3 regions of the Brevibacillus ginsengisoli genome follow, and region 1 is predicted to be linked to each of the others. Evidence: a T-box and tRNA genes for the amino acid it is inferred to sense, from the RefSeq annotation. Region 1 holds a T-box; the other regions hold tRNA genes.
What was found. A T-box is a leader RNA that pairs with one kind of tRNA and senses whether it is charged. The one in region 1 lies ahead of argS (arginine--tRNA ligase), so its partner is inferred to be a tRNA-Arg.

Region 1 (8,010 bases):
CCCATTAATCAGTGCTTCGCTTTTATTCCCAACAAATTCTACATCTTTATTGTTTAGCATCACACCAATATTATTGCCAATAATTGAAGGAGTCCAATTCATTTCTCCACCTAGTTGATGGATGATTTCGGGCACTGGAATGTATATTTTCCCGTTTATAAAAGTAACTGGATGGTCCAAAAAAAGAACCCTTTCACCATTTACAAAAGTCTTAATAGCAAATTGAGAGTTATATGATTCTAACGAACGAGATATGCTCATGGAATATATAGATGAAGTTCCATCTTCTTTTGAGAAGGTTACTTCATAATCGCCAATCTTATATTCGTATAGATAATCTCCACCCTCGGTACTTGCAATACCAAGTGGTTTACCAAACATTTTAATTAATTGTTGCTCTGTTATTTTGTAAGTGGGAACATCAATACTTTGTACGATGTCTTGATAATTCATCATGACATCGGTTCTAAAAACACAGGCTTTGCATGCTTTAGACTTAGAATACTTGGTTACGAACGGTTGGGGATCATAATTCACATAAGTTGGTTGTTCGGTTGATGGCTCTCCCCACACTTTCACTAGATTCGCTCGTGTCATCCCAATATAGATTGGAAAGTTTTTTAATTTTCCTTGTTTCGCATAAGCAAACAAATCGGGAGTAATCTGATAAGCTTTTGAACTTGCCTCTGCTACATTACCCTGTACACTGATGATTGACATGATTACCATTACAGAAATGATTAGTAGGTTCCGTATAATCTGCATGTATATCTCTCCTCTCGGCAAATATATTACCACTAATTCCATTATATGGATATACCTTCCTCTTAGAGTGTGTCGATTCGGTTGTCACTTCCTCTGTTCTTTGATACGATCAACAGGTACATCAGATAAAATAGAATTTGTAAATGTTAGGGAGGTACTCACTCATGAGCGAACTTCAAGCGTATACGAGCCGTTCTGCCCTTCTCTCCTCCATTGAGGTTGTAAAAGAATTGGGACAGACAGATTTTGAAACTTACACGATCGTGAAGGAACAAGACAGCCCACAGCATTTCCTCCACTATTCGTTCTTCCATATCAAACTATCCGAGGGCGGCATTCGAGAGGATTACGATTATTTCTTACCGCTTGATGCTGATGAGGTTTTGGCGTTCGTCCTTGAAGAACAGCCGTATCAATTCCCTGATCACTGGAATAAAACCTATCTGCGCAGTGGCACTGATGACCGTCTGATTCCGTTTGAGCCTACCTATATCGATGAACTCGAACGGGAGAAGGAAGAAGAATTGGGGATTTTGGAGGCTCTAACGCGTTATAAAAACCTTTTTGAGAACGCTGAGGACAAGGATGCGTTGACACAGGAATTCTTTAAAGAGCTAGAAGCCAACCGTAAAAAATTCGATCCAAAGTAAGGCTTCATTCTGCTGATAGTTGCATCTTACTCCGGAAATCATATATAATAACATTTATATCGTTTGATACCACACATCGATGAAGAGGAGAGTATTTATTCGCACACCCGAAGCGAGTCAGGGATGGTGGAAGCCTGATGGTTCGACGAATGAAGAAGCGCACCTCGAAGATGCAACCTGAAGGTCTGAGCTATGCAGCAGACTGTGTAGGGCTTGCCGGGTTTGCCCGTTACAGCATTTTAAGCTGGCTCTTATTCGCTTACGCGAGGAGCAAGAAGAGTGGTACCGCGGGAGTACATAATCCTCTCGTCTCTTTTATTGGAGACGGGAGGTTTTTTATTTTGATGAGAAAGGTTGAGGACACATGAGCCAAAGCTACAAACAACTGGTTGCCCAAAAAATTACCGCCGCTCTCACCGACTTAGGTGTAGAGGATTTCTCCCTCGACAAGGTAGAATCCATGCTGGAAACTCCGCCGAATCCTTCAATGGGAGACATCGCGTTCCCTTGCTTTCAATTGGCAAAAGCACTGCGTAAAGCGCCTCCAATGATCGCTGGAGACTTGGCAGCCCAAATCTCTGGTCACCCTCTGAAAGAAGTACAAGTGGCCGGTCCATACGTCAACTTCTTCCTGGACAGACACAACGTCAGCACGGAAGTCATCGATACGATTTTGAGCCAAAGAGCCGCTTATGGTTCCACCACGGAAGGGGCAGGCCGCAACGTGCCGATCGACCTCTCCTCTCCTAACATCGCGAAGCCGTTCTCGATGGGTCACCTCCGTTCTACGGTGATCGGGAATGCGATTGCCAACATTTTGGCCAAAACCGGCTACAATCCAGTGCGCATCAACCACTTGGGCGACTGGGGCACACAATTCGGGAAACTGATCGTTGCCTATAAAAAATGGGGCGATGAAGAAAAAGTCAAAGCGGAGCCAATCAAGGAACTGCTTACACTTTACGTCAAGTTCCACGAGGAAGCCGAACAAGATCCTTCCCTCGAAGATCAGGGCCGTGAATGGTTCAAACGTCTGGAGGATGGTGACGAGGAAGCGAAGCACTTGTGGCAGTGGTTCCGCGATGAATCCTTGCAGGAATTCATGAAAATCTACGACCTGCTTGGCGTGAAGTTTGACTCCTTCCACGGTGAAGCCTTCTACAACGACAAGATGGATCGTGTCGTAGAACTTCTGGAATCCAAAGGACTGTTAACGGAATCAGAAGGTGCGCAGGTTGTTTCACTTGATGAATTTGACATGCCGCCTTGCCTGATCAAAAAATCAGACGGCGCGACTCTTTACGCTACACGTGACCTTGCCGCTGCCCTCTACCGTCATGAGAATTACGATTTTGCCAAAGCGCTCTACGTGGTAGGCGGCGAGCAACGCCTTCACTTCCAGCAGCTGTTCAAGGTCTTGCAAAAAGCAGGCTACGACTGGGCGAAGGAAATGTATCACGTTCCGTTCGGCATGATGCTTAAAGACGGCAAGAAGATGTCTACTCGTAAAGGAAAAGTGGTTCTTCTGGAAGAAGTGCTCGCTCAAGCGATTTCAGACGTATCCAAGGTCATTGAAGATAAAAATCCAGCTCTCGCCAATAAAGAAGTAGTCGCTCGCCAAGTAGGCGTTGGAGCGGTTATCTTTCACGACTTGAAGAATTTCCGTCTCAACGACATTAACTTCTCTTGGGAAGAAATGCTGACGTTTGAAGGCGAAACAGGACCGTATGTTCAATACAGCCATGCGCGCGCTTGCTCCCTCCTGCGTAAAGGAAACTACCAGGGCGGTGCCATTACCTTGACACCAGATGCGCTTGATTCCGCAGAAGCATGGGCTGTGATCACCTTGCTGATTAATTTCCCAGAGGTCATCAAACGCGCGATGGAAGACTTCGATCCTTCCCAAATTGGCAAGTATGTGGTCGATTTGGCGCAGTCCTTCAACAAGTTCTATGCCAACGTACGCATCCTCGCGGAAGACGAAGCGGCCAAAACAGCTCGCCTTCACTTGGTGGCAGCCGTTGTCGTGGTGCTAAAAGAAGGTCTCCGCTTGCTCGGATTGCAGGCTCCTGAAGAAATGTAAGATCCAATTTTATGAAAAACGTCGAGTCGTTTTTCACAGAAAAACAGTCTTCCCACTCCTATGGGGAAGACTGTTTTTTCTATGCTTCTATTTCGATTACCCACAGCTCTTTTCCAGAGTTGTACCCGTAATTCGTTTGCCCTTCCCCGCACTCTCAAGTCCCTGCTGTTGTTCCCATAATTTTTGCCCTCGATGAAAGAATGGAAAGGCAATAAACGTCAACAGCATGAGGATAGCGAATATGAGTGGCCCCTGATTGAACCCCAGTTCTTTTAGCAAATTACCGCTAATCCAAGTGGTCAAACTCTGTCCGATAAAAGCGAATCCGCTGGCGCCATAATAGGTTCCTCTCAAATGTTCGGGAGCAATTTCTCCGATCAACACATCCCCAATCACAAAGCATAGAATTTCGCCAAGCGTATACACCACCATGGTCAGGGAGAGCCAGACGAGATTATGAAATAACCCAAATCCGAACAATCCCAGTCCGAATAATAAGCAACCCGCCTTCAATGCGGTTAACGAAGAGAAACGCTTCATGAACCTCGTTAGCGGATACTGAAGAATCATGACCGAAAGCGAATTGATGACAAAAAGAAACGAATAGATTTCTACGCGATCATGACCGATATATTGCGACAAGGTGGTATCCAAGTGTGTGGCTGCCCCATAGACGAAGATATTGCCGAGTAGAAAATAAAGAAATATTTTATCGGTAAAAACAATACGAACCATTTGCTGTATCTTGACCGTAGTCGCCTTCTCCTGCGTGTTTTGCTTGAAGGTGATCTTAAAAAGCACTAAGAGCACGGCGTACAAAGCAAAAATAACAGCAGCTACAAAAAACGGCAAAAGGGATGATGAGCTCCCCGCTCCAAGCTTTAAACCGACTAAAGGTCCGATCGCTCCCCCTACATTAATGGCAAAATATCTCGCATTAAAGGCATCTGCGCGCTGCTCGGCTGGAGTTACATCAGCAAGCATCGCTCTGGCTGTCGGTTCAAAAACACTTCGGAAAAGTCCATTCAACGAACTCAGCAAGAAAAACATCCAAATCTCGTTAGCATAAGCAAATCCTAGCAAGACCAGACTCCAACAGGCCATCGATGTAATCATCACGGGATAACGCCCCAAACGGTCTGATAGAGCACCGCCAAAAAAGCTGCACATGGTGCCAACCAATAGGCTTACCGCCAAAATTCCCCCAACGATGGCGGGATCAATGCCCTTTCCCTTCCCCAGATAGACCCCTAAAAACGGGATGGTCATAAAAAAACCGGTTCGTGATAAAAAGGTTCCGATGATTAACCCCCAGGCAACGGGATGAAAATCAGGTATCATTTTTTTCCAGATTCTGTTCAAGCTTCATCACCCTTTTTACGTTTGTTTATCCTCGGTGTCATCCGAAATGCTATTCAGTAGTTAATCTTAAGTATAGCTATCCAAAAAGGTGTAAAAAGTGTAAGATTTGATAAAAGCTGTTCACCTTTTAATGAACGAAATGGGGGTCTGTATGTTACAAGCTCTGCATTTTTTGGAACTTCGCTCGCATTACAACGGTCAGGAAATCGGGAAGCCCTTCTCCGTCACGGTTGACAAGCTTACCGATGTATGGCACTGCACCCCCCGTTACACCAAATTGATTGTCCGCAGACTGTGTGAACTTGGATGGATTGAGTGGCAAAGTGGCCGAGGCCGAGGAAATACCTCTATGCTGACGCTTAGAACTGATCCGGACGACATCCTCTTCAAGGAGGTCATGCTGAAGATGGAACAGGGCCATGTCAAAGAATCAATGGATCTGATGAGTCGTTTCGGGGCTGCAGCAGTCAAAGATCAGTTTATGGAGTGGCTATCCAACGGGATGGGCTGTTATACGCAAGCTGTTTCAGACAAGTCCTATGATTCGCTTCGTTTTCCCGTTTTCCGCTCGATTGTCACACTGGACCCCGGATTGCTTTATTACGGGTTCGACTTTCATATGGCGGGCCAGGTGTTTGATACGCTGGTTCAGTACGATCAAGAAAGCAAAACCATCCAACCTTGCATCGCCCACTCCTGGGAAAAAAGCGATGATGACCGTGAATGGACCTTCCATTTGAAAAAAAACGTCATGTTCCATCATGGTCGAGAACTGAATGCCCATGATGTCGTCTTTTCACTGGAACGATTACGGTCGAATCCAAATCGATTTGCCTCTAGCTGGATGTTTCAAGACATCGAACAACTAAAAGCGATTGACTATAAAACGGTACAGGTCTGGTTAAAAGAGCCCAATTACCTCTTCCTGCGATTCCTCTGTACCATTCCATCGAGCATTGTTCCTGAAGAGATCGTCCGTAAAAATGAAGCGGAATTTGGGAAAAGACCCATTGGAACAGGGCCTTTTCGAATGACTAAGCTAAATGAAGGAATCTGTATTCTGGAGGCGTTCCCGGAACACTTCAATGGCCGTCCTCATTTAGATCGCGTCGAGGCACTCATCTTCCCCGAGACAGAAAGTGGTCGTTTGAAAGAACCGGATTGGGATTCTGTTTTTATTTCAGACGGAGATGCTTCCAAGCAGCATCGGGAAGCGTTCAAACATGACGATTGGTATGCTATGGAGAAACTTACCTGCTGCACTATGCTCGTTTTTAACCAAGGAAAACCAGGCCCGCAAAGCGAGCTCAAATTTCGCCAAGCGATCCATCACATGATTGATCGTAAGCAGCTGATTGCCGACTTGGGTGGAGACAGAATTTCAGTAGCGCCGGGATTCCACCCCGCTTCCCTGGACCCTGACGATGAAAACGCTTCTCCCTCCCGCTTAAGTCACTCGGAAATTATGGCGCTATTGAATGAAAGCGGCTATTGCGGTGAATCGTTCCATCTGGCTACGACTAGCTACCACGAGGCAGATGCTGTTTGGCTTAGAGACCGACTCCTGGCATTTGGAATTCAAACGGTTATTGATTTCAAAGATCCTGCTGAGATGGCGGATCAAGATACGTTACCGCAGCATGACTGTCTTTTGTTCGGGAACTCCTACAACAATGACGAAGTATGCGAGCTGGAAATGTATTTACAGAAAAATTACTTTTTGTCCTCGTTTAACGAGCAAGCGGTAGAAACTGTGCAAAAAGCCACCCAATCCATTTGTCGGGAACCTGACGCAAATAAGCGCCAACAGATGCTACAGAAATTGGAAGATTACATGAAGGAAACGCATTCCGTTCTGTACCTCGTCCAAAAGAAAAGCAATACCTCCTATCACAAATCAGTTCATGGAGTTACCATCAATCCCTTTGGCTGGCTTGATTTCCGAAAAATTTGGTTCCATCCGAACTACACGCCTTGTATGAATAAATAACAAATTGCTTGGCATTTTCTTTGCTCCAGACATAGTTTGCTCCCACTCGTACATCCTAAAAGGTAGAAACCTGGATGCACGTAGGAGGAAAATATGGTAAAACTCGATGATATTATCATTGCGCGCGAGAAGATGAAGGGAATTGTCTACATGACTCCCCTGGATTATTCCAAAACTTTTAGTCGGCATTCTCATAACGAAGTCTATTTAAAACTCGAAAATCTCCAAAAAACCGGCTCGTTCAAAGTAAGGGGCTCGTATAATAAGCTAACTTCTCTATCAAAGGAAGAGCTAAAAAATGGCGTAGTAGCCGCATCCGCGGGGAACCATGCTCAAGGAGTCGCTTATTCAAGTAAAATGCATGACGTTCCCTGCACCATCGTGATGCCAAAGGGAGCACCAATTAGCAAGATCGAAGCAACGAGAAACTATGGCGCAGAAATCGTTTTGGAAGGTTCCGTGTTTGATGAGGCTCTCTCCTATGCACTTAAGCTTCGAGAGAAAATGGGGGCCACATTTATTCACGCGTTTGATGATGAGGCTGTTATTACGGGGCAAGGAACTGTCGGGTTAGAAATACTCGATCAACTCCCAGATGTTGAGGCCATTATTTGTCCTGTTGGCGGAGGCGGACTCATCTCTGGAATCGCAGTGGCGGTTAAAGAAAAAAATCCACATATTGCGGTATATGGCGTGCAAACACAGGCTTGTCCAAGCATGAAGCAATCCTTGTTGGAACACAAACCCGTTACAGTCGAATCCAGACCGACGATGGCGGATGGAATCGCCGTCAAGACACCTGGTCAAATCAACTATGAGATCGTTCAAAAATACGTGGATGATATTTTTTTGGTGGACGAAATGGAGATCGCGAGGACCATGCTCATGGTTTTGGAGCGGAATAAGCTGTTGGTAGAAGGATCGGGTGCTTGTTCCCTATCGGCACTGCTTTATGAAAAAATAAAACTGAAAGAGAAAAAAGTCGTAGCGATACTAAGCGGCGGAAACGTCGATATGAATTTTATTTCGCGAATACTGGAACGCGGCATGGTTGAGTCGGGAAGGTATGTTCACTTTATCATTACCTTAAAAGATAAGCCGGGCGAACTGCAAAGAGTATTAACATCCATAACCGATCTTGACGCCAACATTCAATCACT
Region 2 (8,010 bases), on a different contig from region 1:
GGGATCCAATAACCCAACCTTGTCAAACGCATGTGGGACTTCCATTTGCCCCTTATGGAGGCCAACCTTTTCGATCTTGGAACGAAGGTGTATGGATGGGATTTCCAAAAGGTCAGGGGAGATGCCCTTGTGTGGAGAAGCCGCTGTTTTTGTGGTTAGTTGATGCTTGGAATTACCGGGATAATGTTTAATGTAATTCGAGATAAAATGACTAGCTTGGATTGATCGCGCAGTTTGCTCAGTAGTTGTTTCCAGATTAGCAGCGGCTGAATTGTTGGAAGATTGAGGGGTTTGAGGATATGCGCATCCTGCCATGATTGTAATGAAAAGTATTAGGGAATAGAAGCCAAATGGATTCATCTTGGATTACCTCCGGATTAAGGGAGTAAGAAAAAGAGGAGAGGGGTAAAATACCCCTCGTTCTTTACTCGTCGGTTCCGCCCATGCCTGTTTTAGGCATTTTGACATTGGTTGCTTTGTTGGTAGCTTTGATGTGGACTGGTTTGGTTTTAGCTTTGGTGTGGACTTTATGATGGGCTTTGGTGTGCATTTTGTCATGCTTGCCTCCACCAGTCGTTTCGGCAAATGCAGCTGTGGACGAACCAACAATACAAATTGATAAAACTAAAGCAGCTAATTTGTTCATTGGCGATATACCTCTCTTCTTCTGGGTAGTGGTCTTACAAGACTTAGAATTGTCCATTCACGATGAGTTTAATAAGGAATATCTCGCCATCATGAAAAAACACGAAGAAGACAAGGATTCTTGTCATAAAAAAGAACAGAAGCTCGGTTCGCTTCTGCTCTTTGGAATTTCCATTATTTCGTTGGCGTAGAGGTAATCACGTCATCGATTAAGCCATATTCTTTGGCATCTTTGGCGGACATGAAGTTATCGCGATCAGTATCTTGAGCGATACGTTCAATCGGCTGACCTGTTCTCTCGGCATAAATGCTGTTGAGGTGCTCACGCATTTTGACGATACGCTTAGCGGCAATTTCAATGTCACTGGCTTGACCTTGAGCCCCGCCTAGTGGTTGGTGAATCATGATTTCACTATTCGGAAGTGCGTAACGCTTTCCTTTTGCCCCTGCGCAAAGAAGGAAGGAGCCCATAGAAGCGGCAAGACCGATGCAGATGGTGGAGACATCCGGCTTAATGAACTGCATCGTATCATAAATAGCCATTCCGGCGGTGATCGAACCACCCGGGCTGTTTATGTAGAGGCTAATATCCTTTTCCGGATCTTCAGCTGTCAAAAAGAGTAGCTGAGCAACCACGCTATTGGCCACCACGTCATTAATAGGGGTACCAAGGAAAATAATCCGATCCTTCAGCAGGCGAGAGTAGATATCATAAGCGCGCTCCCCGCGGTTGGTTTGTTCAATTACGGTAGGTATCAGGTTCATATTCATTCCTCATTCCTCCTCTCATTTCAAGATCATTCTACAATAAAAGGTCAACAAAGGTCAAACGTTTCAGAACCATTCTTTATCTAATGTATCCCAAATGTGGGCAACTAAACCCTGCCAACAGAGTTTCGACGTAGAAATCCTTTACTTGATTCAGCAGTTATTAGAATGACGGATAGCAGTTGCAGAGGCTCCCAGAAACAACATGGTGATGATCAAATTCAAGAGCCACCCCAGAAAAGGAATTTGCAGGACTCCATATACAACCAGAACGCCAAGAAACTCGGCCATTAACGGGTGAAGTGGCCACTGAAAACGTTTGGCTATTCGTGAACCCAGCCATGTTCCAATAAAAATCTTGGACACGTAAAACAGTATAAAAAGTGAAAAGAAAAGGGTCAACGAGATCGGAATCCCGATGATGCTTAACAGTAAAATAATCGAAATGATGGGAACTCCAAAGATAAACAATGCGCCTAAACCAAACAAAGGCGTCCATTCTCCGTCAAACTGCCGATGGATCTGATGAAGGGCTTTGGGAAACAGGAAACGGAGGAGCAGCCAGATCATGATGGTGCTGAGTAACGACATCAAGAGAAATAGTACGGGTAAAAACGTAAAGGAACTTTTCTCTTTGGGTTGATCCAGTGTGAATCGTTCTTGTCCGTTGACTGCGGCTCCAGGATGAATGACCGCTCGTGCAGGAGCGGAGTAAACCAGATCTCCGTTAATTTTGGCGGTCGAATCAATCGTCAAGTTATTAACCCTCATGAAAGAAGTGCCCTGGCCAAGCTCACCACCGACACGCATGACGTTAACAAACCCGTTCGCTTCCCGATTGACCTTTCCTTTGATATCTAACGATTCGGCAAAGGTCATGACGCTCCCCAATACATGTGCCCCAGGGGAGACCAAAAGATTTTGGTTAAAAGAAGAGATGTTGCGAGTAATCGTACCGTCAATAATCGCATGTTGGGTAATCGCTCGTAAATTCCCGTCGATTTTACCGTGAACGAGGGTGTTCGCCGCAAAAGCGATCACATCCCCTTTGACCTCACCATTGATTTGGACGCTCTCTGCGAAGACATACAAATCTCCATCCACTTTACCATCTATTACAGCCTTTTGCGCGTTTACAAATAAGTCGCCAGGATAAGTCGCGTCAGAAGAGAGGACGAATGATCCTTGATCCACTGAGCCGAACGCATAGACAGCAGAGCCAGTGAACCCGAACAAACAAAGTACAGTGATTAGAAGGATCCCCCAGCGTTTCATTTTTTCAACACTCCTTTAGATTCGTTCCAGTGTTGATAGGGGTCCTTGTATATATTCAGGAAAAGCAGGCAGCTTAACAGGAAGATAAATAATGTGGATACCGTATAGATATCCGGTAAGTCCAGAAGGGAACCAGCCTTTTCCTTGATCCAAAAGGTAGAGACCCAGATAACCGAGTGCTGCCACATATCCCAAATCGACTCGATCCAACGGAACATCCAGCCTTGGAAAAAGAAGGCCAAATAGACCAACGCACCCGTAACAAAACTGAATAAGAGGGTGAACCGATAAGTAAATCGTCTGTTGCTCTGCTTGTGCAACTGGGCAATTTCATTGATTTGATGCAACGTGGATGCGGATAATTCAATCTCCTGTACATGAAATTGTGTGGCAAACGAATGCTGAAAAAACGATTGTTCAGCTTGCCAGTGAGCGAGTAATAACTGACAACCCGGGCAATCGACGAGATGACTGGCCACCTTCAAATTCTCTTCAGAACTCAATTCGTGATCGATATACATCATCATTGTCAACTCATCAATATGCAGCATCGATTACCCTCCTTTGTACTTGGTGTTCAAACAGCTGCTTCAATTGCTTGCGGGCACGAAACAAACGCGTTCCGACTGTGTTTTTACTCATCCCAACCAATTCGCCGATCTCATCGTAGCTTAATTGATCCGTGAAGCGAAGTGTAACAATCAACCGATCCGTCTCATCTAAATGATGGAGAAGCTCGTGAAGCTGAGAAACAAATTCTTTTTGGATGAATTCTTCCTCGGGGTTATTATTAAGAACTGCTTTATTGATTTGATGGTGAAGTTGATCATCTTCCATCGTGATCTCCCTCTTTTTTCGTAAAAAGTCGATACATGTATTGGAAACAAGACGGTATAACCATGAATGAAACGGGTAGGTTTGATCATATTTGTGGAGATTTTGAGCAACTTTTAACCAGACTTCGTTATTTAAGTCTTGGACGTCATGATAGGAATAGATCATTTTTTGAATGATTCGCAGAACCCGCTTCCCAAACATCTGAACAAGCTGTTGAAAAGCTGTGGAATCACCATGGAGAAACTGCTGTATGTATTGGGATGCGGTATGGTTTAAACGGAACAATTCATCCCTTTGTGATTCATCCATCGTTATACCTCCCTTCATTTACTGAATACGGAAACCCCTTACAGTTAATTTCAGACAAATTGGTGAAAAAGGGGAGAGTTATCCACAGAATTATCAACAAGTTGTTAACAAAAACATGTGTTCGCTGGATGGAGTTGGTGGAAAATAGCGAAAAAAAATAAAAACGCCTCAATCATTGATTTAATTATCCACAAACTTATACACAGATTCCACAACTTCTGAGGATAAACTGTGGAAAAATAAAAAAAGAGAAGGCATTACGCCTTCTCTTTCAGCTTTTATTATCGTCCACAGTGTGGGCAAGGTTCAATTTCTTTGGCTTTGCACTCTTCACAAAAAATAGGAAGGGGAGTTGGTTTGTTTGTCATCCATATGACTCCTTTCAAACGTTCCTTTATTTGTGTTTCGTCAACTCTCTTAACACTTGTACTGTATCATTATTTTAGCGAGAAAGAAAGTGTTTGTACTGTGTCCTTTTTTAAATCGCTTTCTATATGGTTTATTTTACTTCGAAGGCAATTGTGCATATAGGGCTTAAAATAATGTTGTAACTGCACCCGAACTTGGATTGACAATATAGTAGCCGTACGTGCTGGTGTAACTGTCTCCGGTTTGGAAATTGTTGACGACCTCTTTGTAAATATGAATCACATAATTGCCTTTTTCATCCTCGTGGTCGAATTCGATTTTGTAATCGGCCGAAATCTTATTCAAATATTTCTTTTTAACCAGATCAACAGCCTCCAACTTGGAATACATCTTCACAGTCGGTATTTTTCCGATGTAGATGGACGCGGTTTTGGAGTCATACAGCACGGATTTGCCCAAATTTTCCGCCACGAACCGGATCGGAACATAGACCGAGTTCTTATAAAGAATCGCTTGCTTGTCCGTATTCGGGGATTTCGGAACAGCGTCAAAATAATACGTGTAAGGCTTCGTAACCTCGACATTCGGGGTGCTTGATGTTGCGTAAGCAAATCCTGAGAAAAGAACCGACCCGACGATAATTCCCCCGATAAAAGATTTCAACTCCCATTTCATCTCGTAACGACTCCAATTCTATCATATTCAATAAATTCCATCTTATATTATGACAAAACTCCCTTTTATTCGCTATCGAGCGCAGGTAATAGGTGGAATTTACTAACATACGGTTGCAATTAAATCGCTCGTAGGTCTAAATAATTACCGAGAAAAGGCAAATAAAAAACCTCCGTTTCATTCAACGGAGGTATAACGACAAAATTAGGTTCTATTCGATGTGTAAATGGTACGCCCGAGAGGAATCGAACCTCCGCACGCGGTTCCGGAGACCGCTGCTCTATCCACTGAGCTACGGGCGCATGATCATAGACAGCAAAATTTATTATAAATCAATTTGCTTAAAAAGTAAAATGGTAATTCAAACATAATAAACTACCTACACAGAAGTAGGTAAGAGAAAGAGCCTGCAACGAATGACCCGCAGGCGTTTTTGAGTTATCTGAATGTAAACAACACCTGCTAAGGTCGATAGCCTAAATCCGCGGACATGTTTTGCACGGTAGCTAAGATCTGTTGGAGGATAGTCTCTTGTTGCGGCTGGATTCGATCGGAGGGGCCGATTACACTGATCGAGGCGACGACCTGCCCGCTGGCATCAAAGATTGGAGCGGCAATTCCAGTGACACCGACATTGCGACGGTTCGCACTGATTTCATAACCCTGACGGCGGATCTGGGCGAGGTGGGACTTTACCTCCTCGGGTGCGGTGTAGGAATAAGGTGTATAGGTTTTAAGTGTGCCTCTCATTACCTCGTCTTGATAGTTCTCCGTCTGATGGGCTAGTATCACCCGCGAAGCAGAGGTCGCGTAAGGCGGAAACCTACGGAAGATTTCTACGTTAAACCGGATGGGATGTTGTGACTCGATTTTGGCGACGTAAATCGCATCTTTCTTGTCCAAAATGCAAAGGGCAACAAGCTCGCTGGTACGCGCGGCCAAATCTGACATGTATGTTTGGCCAAATTCGACGATATCGTGATTCTGGATCACTTTGTTTCCCAGCTCCAAGAGGGTGTAGCCAAGTGTGTATTGCTTGGTGTGCTCGTTTTTCCGGATGAAGCCCTCTTGTTCCAAGGTGGTTAGTATCTTATGTACTGCCCCTTTGGAAAGTTGGAGTTTTTTGCTTAATTCCGTAACGCCCAGTTCCTTTCGCGAGTCGTCGAGGAACACCTTTAACAGTCTGGCGCTGTTGCGGACGGATGAAAGAACATTGTCCATTTGCTGAAACCCCTTTAGATAAAATGAATTCAGGGAAAATAATCATTAGTCTACCACAAAAGTAGAAATCGGTAATGGGTTGATCCAGTTTATCAGAAAATAATTTTGACTTAGTTGAATTTTCTGTCATAACATGGTAGGATATGCCTATCGTTCTCTTATTAGAAACTACGTTCTCTATTCGTGAACAACAATTAGATTGGGGGATCTATTTACGATGAAAAAGAAAGCGCTATCAGTATTGTCTGTTCTTTCGCTTGCAGGGATGTTGCTTGCAGGATGCGGTAACTCACCTGCATCACAACCGGCTGGTAAGTCAGCAGAAACTGCCGCAGGAAGTCAATCGCAGTTGGAGGATTCACTTGTGATCGCCGGTAACGGGGCGACAGTTGAAAAATTAATGAAGGATCAGATTTTCAAAAAATTTAATGAGAAGTATCCCAATGTAAAGTTGAGTTATGTATCCGGTGTATCTACCGAAATTGTGGCGAAGGTAAAAGCGCAGAAAGCTGCGCCGCAAATCGACTTGACGGTTATAGAGGGGGGCGAGCAAGAAAAGGGCCGCGTGGAAGGTCTTTGGGAGCCGCTCACCGAGAAAGATGTAGCGAATATGAGTAGTGTGTTGAAAGAACTGGCGGTTAAGGATAACAGCGGGGTAGCGGTAAACTTTACGCCGATGGGGATTTCCTACAATACCGAACTGGTGAAGGAGAAGAATTTGCCAGTGCCGACTTCATGGAATGATCTTGCGAAGCCAGAAGTAAAAGGAAACATTACGATGACTGACGTGGCAAGCAACTTTGGGCGTTCCACATTGATCATGCTGGCTTATGCCAATAGCGGTTCCGAGAAGAACATTGACCCTGGTTTTGAAAAAATGAAAACAATTGCCGGTTACATGCCGACCTTTGCCAAGAGTGCGGCACAGCTTCAGCAAAATCTGCAAAACAAGAGTGCGGCCTATACCACCTGGACAATGGCCCGCAGTCTGACTCAAAAGGAAGCGGGATTGCCACTGGAGTTTGTTTTCCCTCAAGAGGGAGGCAACCTCGTACCGAATGTCGCGACGCTTGTGAAAGGTGCCAAGCATCCTGTCGCAGCCAAGGAATTCATCAACTTCCTGCTAAGCGATGAAGTGCAAACCTTGTATGCGACCAAGTTGTTCTACAACCCGGCCAAGGAAGTTGATCTTCCGAGCGACCTGAAGAAGAAACTTGATTTTGACCGCAAAAAGGTCGTGATCTTCGATTATGAAGTAGTAGGCAGCAAAACGGCTGAATGGCTGGATCGCTACAACAAGGAAATCGCTCCAAACGTAGGAAAGTAGGTGCAAACGTTGACAAAGAAAATCGATGTTGAACTCGTAAACATCCAGAAGCGATTTCAAAACAACATCGTCGTAAATGATTTCAACCTGCAAATCGAGCAAGGAGAGTTTATCTCCTTTCTGGGTCCTTCTGGTTGCGGGAAAACGACTACGCTGAACATGATTGCCGGGTTTTTAGAACCGGATGAAGGGGATCTCTTCATTAAAGGACAACGGATGAACGGCGTGCCGCCCTATAAACGGGAGCTTGGGATGGTATTCCAGACTTATTCACTCTTTCCTCACATGACGGTGGCAGAAAATATAGCCTACGGTCTGAAGTTGCGCAAGGTAGGGAAAACGGAAATGCATGAGCGGGTCAAGCGAGTTCTGGAACTCGTAAAATTGCCGCATGTGGCAGACCGTTATCCGAAACAGCTTTCTGGAGGCCAGCGTCAACGGATTGCGATTGCTCGGGCACTGGTGATTGAGCCCTCCTTACTGCTGTTGGACGAGCCTCTTAGCAACCTGGACGCAAAGCTACGGGAGGAACTGCGCGACGAATTAAAGCGTCTTCATCAGGAGATCGGTGTCACCACCATCTT
Region 3 (8,010 bases), on a different contig from region 1:
TGATAAGCATTGGTGGTTCCCTGACTAACCAGAGAAATATAGGCTTTTGCTTCGTATTGCGTCATCCCGAAGCTTTGCAGCATCTCCCATAGCTGATTCATACCAATTCCCCCTACCTCATTCCTAATACATGCAGTAATCCTACTAACGAAAAGGGACTGACCACGGTTGTTAGAAGAATAACCATAGCTAAACTACTCGTATCCCGCTGCTGTTCTTTGGCCAAGAGCAAAAGATTGATGGATGTTGGCATTCCGAACATCAGGATCATTACCGCTTTTTCCAAATTGTTATCTGCTAACCATTCGGCAAGTGGATAGGCTACGATAACAGGCAAGACGAGTTTCAAAACACTTACGAGAATCGCTTCTTTCAATTGATCCAGTCGGAAGGAATTGCGCCTTAGTTCACCACCTGTTAACAGGAGCGTAAGTGGCAAAGTCGCTTGTGCGGCTAATCCGAGGAATTGATCAACGGATACAGGCATCGTAACCCCCCATTCTCTCCATATCAAGCTGATGGCAACCGCGAATAAATATGGATTCTGTACCGTTCGTCTGATGCGACTTCTCCAATCTGACACATCGCCTACCTGAGCAAAGCCAAACAACGCCATATAGACGTTAAAAGACAGTGCAACAACAACACCATAGGGAACGGCCTCTTCTCCAAAAACATAACGGACAACAGCCAATCCGAAGTACCCTACATTAGCCAGTGTAGCCGCTAACGAGTTCCACTTCGCTTGTTGAGTAGCTTCGGATTGAGGATATAGGCGTCTCATAATCACCAGTAACAAGCCGTAAACAATTCCTGTTGTCAGTAGAAAATGCAGGGTAATCCGACCCAATGCTCCCAAAGAAACCTGTGAATGAGTAAACGACTGAAAAATCAGAATCGGAATTAAATAATAAAGACAAAGAGTTGCTAGTGAGCGATTCATCTCTTCCCTTCGTTGTGTCACATATCCGAGCGCCATAAAACCGAACACAACGACCATTGCTTCCAACATATCCTCCACCACCCATTAGTCACTACTTGAATAGTAACTATTGTTTTTCGAAAATTCAAGCTGAATTTTGGGGATTAATGTATCCGAATCCGCTGTTTATTTCACCGATTTTTTATTGATAAACAAAAATGATGGCCGTAACTGAAACGAATATTCCCGATCTACAGTCAAAGAAGTATACCCATTAAGGAAGAGGAGGAACTAGAATGAAAATCACATCAAAAATCCTTAGCGCTGCCTTGTTGACTGCCATGACGGTGAGCAGCTCCGTTTCCGTTTATGCGGCAACAGCTCCTGTTAACCCAAACGTTCACGTACAACCGATAAGCTCAGCTGTATCTTATCAGCTTATTATTAATGGAACTCCATTAGCCTCTGAAAATACACCTGTATATGTCAACAAACAAGGAGTGATCATGATTCCTTTGCGCCCATTGGCGGAACAGCTGGGCTACCAAATCAAATGGAATCAAGAAAAGCGAAGTGCCGAACTAACTAAAGGCGCTCAATGGACAGCCGTCACGCCGGGCAAGGACCAGTATAACTTTGCGAAAATGTACCTTACCTTAGGCACAGCTCCCGAGTCTCGCCAAGGAAATACATATGTTCCCTTGTCTTTTGCCAAACAAGTATTAAAAGCCCAAGTCAGCACAGATCAAAAAGGAACCATCAAAATCGACGATCCTCTGCAAGCGATATCTCAAAAAGGGACAATCTCCAAGGTTACCCTTGCTTCCCGAGGCGATAAAGTAAAAGGCTCCATTCTCGTCAATGGAAACGCGGATGGTGTCGTGTTAACGATCAGTTCGGATACAGTCATCGTGAATCAAGAGAATAAACCCTTATCCATCAATGATCTGAAACTGGGGACATCTGTAGAATTTGTTCACGATCCCATTATGACCATGAGCCTGCCGCCAATTACCAACGCGAAAAAAATTATCGTCAACGATAAAGACGTAGCCCCAGTCGTGTTAGGAACAGCAGGAGAGGTCATGGACATAACGAAGTTAGAAGATGGAAAAGCGAAGGTCCTGATCAAAGGGCAAAAATTAAGCGACAATTCATTAGAGGAAATTGCTCTGATAATCAACAAAGATACACCGATTATTGATGCCAGAACTCAGCAGGCAGTAACAACTGATGCCTTGAAAAAAGGAAGCATCGTCTATGGATTCTACGGCCCGGCAACCACTAGAAGCTTGCCGCCAATTGGCCAAGCCATCAAGCTAGTCGTTGAACATGCAGATCAAGTGGTAGCCCCAAGATAAACAGGAAAAACAAACAAAAAAACGCGAGTTCTCTGTACGGGAATTCGCGTTTTTCATTCATATGGTGACCCACATCCTATTAAAGCAAATAGTCCCCGCAAAAACGAGGACTATATAGAGTCAAGGATGTTCATCTAATAGAAGCCTATGTAGTAACCATTATCAAATGCAAGTCTTGTTTCTAATCTTGTGATAGGTAATTGAAGTTCTCTTTTGGGATTTTTGGGAGTTCTATACCCTCACCATACTTTTCAATGTACGGAGCCAATAATGTTATATCTGGAAACGCCGATGCCAAACTCATATCAACTTTTTCAAACTTAACATCTGCAGCACAACTTTCCTTTACATCAATTAGACAATCGATCATTAACCCTATATTTTCCCAGACTTCACTATCTAGTTCTGATGGAGAAAAGACAATAACCTTGATGACATTTTTCCTATTAAAGATGTGATCATCTTCCCCCGGTTCATATTGATCAAGTAGATGAGGAAAGTCATTAATACTACTAGGGCGTCGTATATCCACTAACAGGATTGAACATATTTTGTCTCCAATATAACTTTTTTGAACATTAAAAAACTCTAAATTCTTAGTTCGAAGTAACCTTTTCATTAGATACATTAAATCATCTCCTGCTAGGTATTATCCCGTGAGCTTACAAACGTAAAAAGACTCCTAGAAAACAATAACATAAAATTATCCAAATACTACATTGCCGCCCTTAGAAAACTTCTCCATTGTGAAATTGCATAAACTTCAATTATTACATCCCCTACCATAGCAATTATCATGTTTGCAGCACTCGTTACTTGCTTATCATCGTTTAGATCATAGTTTTTCTTTGCAACTGCTTTGAGTGCATCTTTAAGTTTTTGTTGTTTTTTTGCTCCTTTTTTATAAATGTCTGAATTTCTTACCTTTTCAATATCTTTTTTGCTAAGTTTTCCATCATCTAAAGTTTTTCCGTGTGATTCTGTCCCATCGCATGCCTCAACTCCTACTTCGTCACCACTTTTTTCATATACATGAACATGGTATTTTTGATCCGTATATGCCCTAGGAGGATCGAGCCTTACATTATACCGCCCAACTTCTTGCCAATCACCGCCTGCACCGCCACCTCCTGGATCAGGAGCATGTACTACATTTGTTGGGGATACTGAAATTGTTTTTGCTCCAGCTGAAGAAGGACAGATAGCAAACGAATTTAAAATTAGTGACATTAAAAACAATACTGTTAGTACCTTTTTCATTAAAATCATCCTTTGTACTTAGTTTATTTATTCGCAACTAAATTCAATATACGATTCCTAATTTTGTGAATTTTTCTTTCCCAATTTTTCGTAATCGTCTCGCAAACTCTCATCTTTCTCTTTGTTTAGTTTCTGGAATTTTTCGTAAGACTCTTTATCATAGCCGGGCAGAAGTTGAAACGATTTTAAAACCGAATCTTTTTCATTAAATAGTTTGGAATATTCCTCGTAATCTTTTTTTTCCTTTTCATTTTTTTCATCATATGCGGCTCCTGTTGGAGAGAATACAGTAACCACGACAGGCCCTCTCTCACCAAGTTTTTTCTTTAGCCCTACATATGCTTCGTCAATGGCAAACTGAATTTCTGTATCCATTTCAATGGTAAAGAGGGTAACATTCTCAGAGTTGGCTGCTTTGTATTGTACATCCACGCCCCACTCTGTATCCTTACAGATAAATTTGTCCTTCCAAGCCTCAGGAAAGCTAATAGAGAACCCAAGTTTTTCATTTTTGTAAGTGCTGCTTACGGCTTGATAGTCTGTCGATTGTGCTACTTGTTTTTTTTCAGTAGTTTCGGTTGGCTTGGGATCAGTACAACCACTAAGAATGGACATCAGGAAAGCAGCACAAAGAACTACAACTGTTTTTTTCATTTTTACTCCCTCTAGTTTACAGTTTAATACTTCCATCATCTTGAATGACTCTACGTACAGCTGTTACATTCATGTACTTCAGAGGTGTCAGTTTTACATTTCCTTCAGAGTTTTTAGACTGTGGCCCTTCATGCAGTAGCATTCCGTCACCTGCATAGATGCCAACATGGCCCCCTCCATCAGTAAAAATAAGATCCCCAACCTTATAATTTCCGCCCACTTTCACTTCTGTTCCTACTTTAACTTGATCTTTGGTCGTACGTCCAATATTTGTATTTAACTCAGTAAGATACACTGATGAAGTAAAACCTGAACAATCCATAGACTTCGGCTTCACTTTGTTCAGATTGACTGTTCCAGCTCCCGGTTGTTCATAAGGAATTTTTCCTATCCATTTTTTTGCCTGATCCAGTATCTTGGTTCGTTGCTCATCAGCGGTCGGTTTTTTGCCGCTTGCAGAAACTGAATCAGTTGATTGAGTTGCCGTAAATAAACGAGAGGCATCATCACTAATTTCTATAGTGTCCTGCTTGGTCCTTTTCTCTTCACTTTTTACCGCTTGCTCCATCTTTGACGGCAATAGATACAAGTTGGATATTTGTCTGCTGTTGGCTAGAAGGTCCTGTCTTGTAGAGTAGGAATTGCGCTGAATTGGTTCCATTTTCCTTTATCCCCTTATCATTTATTTATCAATCTGATAACCAATATAAGGGATTCGCGTGTCTTTACTGTGTCCTCGGGATGAACTTTCCGGAAACATATATTAGGAAAAATAAGTAGCCCTGAAATTACAAAAGTGTTAGATTTGCCAAAAACATGACTCATCAATATAATGGAGTGTAGGTACAGAGTAAGGAATACTCTAATCATGATATCTACCTGTCCCCGTAGCTCAGCGGATAGAGCGACAGTTTCCTAAACTGTGCGTCGGAGGTTCAATTCCTCTCGGGGTCACCATAAGCGAAAAAACCTTGATGTATCAAGGTTTTTTCTTTTTGTATATGAAAACCCCCAGTTCGACTGGGGGTTTCGGAAAGCTTTTAGCTATAAGTAGTCATCCTTTGAACCCAATGATAAGATGAGAGCCGGTCTGCCAACCGCAATCATCATCAAAGGAGGACAAGGAAAGCTGATCGTCATTATTCTTAAATGTGAAAAGGGATGCTATTGTTCAAAAGGCAGCGTAAAATAAAAACTTACTCCTTGCTCTTTATTCTGGACTCCAAATTGGCTTTTGTGCAATTCTAAAATATTTTTCACAATTGCTAATCCTAGCCCGGTTCCGCCAGACTTTCTTCCCCTCGACTCTTCCACTCGATAAAATCGTTCCCAGATGCAATCCAAAAGATGATCTGGTATCGGCTTTCCTTTGTTTTCAACTGAAATAAGGGAACAATCCCTTTGAATAGCGACTTGGATTGTAATTATACTCTTTTGAAAAGAATAACGGACCGCATTGCTTAATAGATTGACTAGTACCTGTTCAATTCTTTTTTTATCTGCAAATACGTTTGTTTCTTTATCTATGAATGTATGGATATAAAGCTGCTTTTCCTCCAAATGACAACTAAATTTATCGATGACCTCGCTAATCAAAGTTTGTATACAAAAATTATCTTTTTTTAGCGAAACGGTTTTTGATTCCAGCTTAGACAATTCGAGCATGTCTTCCACTAGCTCATCCATTTTTTCTACCTCATCTAAAATCACATGGATATAATGGTCCAACCTATCTTGGGCTATACCATCCTGTACTCCCTCCGAAAAAGCCCGAATGATTCCTAGAGGCGTTTTCAGTTCATGAGAAGCACTTGCGATAAAATCCTTTCGCATATTTTCCAGAGAACATCTGCGCTCAATGTCCTTTACGAGTTGTTCATTTGAGTTTTGTATTTCAAGCATACTTTGATTGAGATTAAACGCCATCCTGTTTAAACTGTCCGCTAAACTTCCCAGTTCGTCGTTTGAACGAATATTGGCTTTTGCAGAGAAGTCTAGTTTGGCCATTCGAAGGGCAACTTCTTTTAGGTTAATTAACGGCTTGGAGATCATTTTAGATATGAAAAATGCAATGATCACCATAACAATGAATACGACGATAAATACGTAACCAAAATATACTTTCATGGTATCTACTGCTTCACCAACCGGTTGAAGGGATGTCATGGCAAATGCTAGCTCATCTTTTCCTTTTATATTGGGAACCCGACAAACTTCAATCAAGTTTTTGATACCACTTAGCTGGTCAATCCATTCGAACTGAACATATATATTCCTGTTAAGCTCAACCAAATAATTCTTAGAATTGCTGAACCATTCATGGATCGCGTCATACATCATTCCTTCCTGCATAAACTGAGTTTGCAAATTCCCATTGCCCGGAAATAGAATGTCAGTTACATTCCCGCTTATATGTTCAGTTGCTTCAGGTAAAGCTGATTCCGTTGACTTCCAGATAATCGAATTGTTCCTATGGTTTGTTCTAATCTCCAAAGGTACAAAAATCTTACTTGTTTTATCATAATAATAGCCGTCAATGGTTACTTCCATCCCATAGCTTAGTTTAGATTTGGTTAGTGACTCTAGTTGAGTTAGATCATCAAATGAAACCTTTACAGTTTCCTTATTCGTTGTCTGTAGAAGTATTCCCAGCATATTCAAGTGCATAATAATTGATTTGTCATCTATGATAGCAACTTGAGCATTGGTTTCTGATGAAAACTGTGAAATTTTTTCTGTGATTGTATGCTCATCCCAATTACTCCGTGTATACTCTGAAAGGAATGCCTCAACATTTTGATGAAGCTTTTCTGCCTTTTGTTTCTGGTAGAACTTTTCAAAAAAAAGCATTTGGCCATAAGTCGCAAGAGAATAAGATAAGAGAAAAAAAACAGAAATTAAGAGAAATAATTTATAGACGATACCAAATCTAATCATTTCTCCTCCTCAAATTTATATCCTATTCTCATCACAGTTCGAATATAATGCCCAACTGAGCCAAGTTTTCTGCGAATCTTTTTGATATGTGTATCAACCGTTCGCACATCCCCCAGATAAATATATCCCCACACACGATTCAGGATATTTTCTCGTGATAAGACAATTCCGTGATTCTTCACTAAATAAAGAAGCAGTTCAAATTCTTTAGGAGCTAAATCAACTTCTTTACCATCAACCTCGATTCGATGAGATTTCTCATTTATAGTTAGCTTCCCGTAAGAAAGATTTCTTTCCTCTTTGCCAATCAAACCTTCGGCGCGTTTCATTAGTATTTTCGACCTGGCGACCAATACTTTAGGACTAAACGGCTTCGTAACATAATCATCTGCTCCAAACTCAAATCCCATTAGTTTATCATCGTCATCTGAACGAGCCGTAAGAAAGATAATAGGAACATCTGATTTTTGGCGAATTCGTTTACATACAGTCCATCCATCAATTTTTGGAATCATTATGTCTAAAATGACAAGATCCATTTGATAGGAACTAAATAGATCTAAAGCCTGTCTACCATTATCACATTCATAAATATTCCAATTTTCTTGTTTAAAGTAGTCAGTTACAATTTCTCGCATACGGTTCTCATCTTCAACTAAGAGAATGTTCTTCATAATTCCCCTCTATCCAAATAAGTTCATTAAACAGATCGAATTATTAGACACATAAATCGTTTTAATAAATCCGATATCTTATGTATCAAGAGATTCATGTTACGAAAAAAGGAGTACCTACCCATTGCATCTTTTGGAAGAACATTACTATTTTAGACTATTTATAGTTATTTTCCATAGTTTTCAGATTTTTTCTCATATT

Region 2: it encodes a tRNA-Arg, which carries the amino acid that the T-box ahead of argS (arginine--tRNA ligase) is inferred to sense. The anticodon was not compared.
Region 3: it encodes a tRNA-Arg, which carries the amino acid that the T-box ahead of argS (arginine--tRNA ligase) is inferred to sense. The anticodon was not compared.

What each region holds. Positions count from the first base shown of each region.
Region 1 is NZ_JBNJQR010000008.1:142,645-150,654, forward strand. It holds gene ACQCN2_RS16925 (stalk domain-containing protein) at 1-765, opposite strand, end outside; gene ACQCN2_RS16930 (hypothetical protein) at 930-1,415, shown strand; T-box leader at 1,486-1,732, shown strand; gene argS (arginine--tRNA ligase) at 1,780-3,498, shown strand; gene ACQCN2_RS16940 (MDR family MFS transporter) at 3,595-4,839, opposite strand; gene ACQCN2_RS16945 (ABC transporter substrate-binding protein) at 5,012-6,850, shown strand; gene ilvA (threonine ammonia-lyase) at 6,944-8,010, shown strand, end outside.
Region 2 is NZ_JBNJQR010000005.1:13,477-21,486, forward strand. It holds gene ACQCN2_RS11540 (class F sortase) at 1-360, opposite strand, end outside; gene ACQCN2_RS11545 (hypothetical protein) at 425-646, opposite strand; gene clpP (ATP-dependent Clp endopeptidase proteolytic subunit ClpP) at 820-1,410, opposite strand; gene ACQCN2_RS11555 (DUF8173 domain-containing protein) at 1,567-2,688, opposite strand; gene ACQCN2_RS11560 (anti-sigma factor family protein) at 2,685-3,239, opposite strand; gene ACQCN2_RS11565 (RNA polymerase sigma factor) at 3,226-3,834, opposite strand; gene ACQCN2_RS11570 (stalk domain-containing protein) at 4,369-4,878, opposite strand; tRNA gene ACQCN2_RS11575 (tRNA-Arg) at 5,106-5,180, opposite strand; gene ACQCN2_RS11580 (IclR family transcriptional regulator) at 5,341-6,099, opposite strand; gene ACQCN2_RS11585 (ABC transporter substrate-binding protein) at 6,317-7,426, shown strand; gene ACQCN2_RS11590 (ABC transporter ATP-binding protein) at 7,436-8,010, shown strand, end outside.
Region 3 is NZ_JBNJQR010000012.1:119,197-127,206, forward strand. It holds gene ACQCN2_RS21670 (TrmB family transcriptional regulator) at 1-101, opposite strand, end outside; gene ACQCN2_RS21675 (AEC family transporter) at 113-1,012, opposite strand; gene ACQCN2_RS21680 (copper amine oxidase N-terminal domain-containing protein) at 1,219-2,283, shown strand; gene ACQCN2_RS21685 (hypothetical protein) at 2,465-2,911, opposite strand; gene ACQCN2_RS21690 (hypothetical protein) at 2,998-3,543, opposite strand; gene ACQCN2_RS21695 (hypothetical protein) at 3,601-4,236, opposite strand; gene ACQCN2_RS21700 (C40 family peptidase) at 4,214-4,858, opposite strand; tRNA gene ACQCN2_RS21705 (tRNA-Arg) at 5,079-5,154, shown strand; gene ACQCN2_RS21710 (sensor histidine kinase) at 5,362-7,134, opposite strand; gene ACQCN2_RS21715 (response regulator transcription factor) at 7,131-7,811, opposite strand.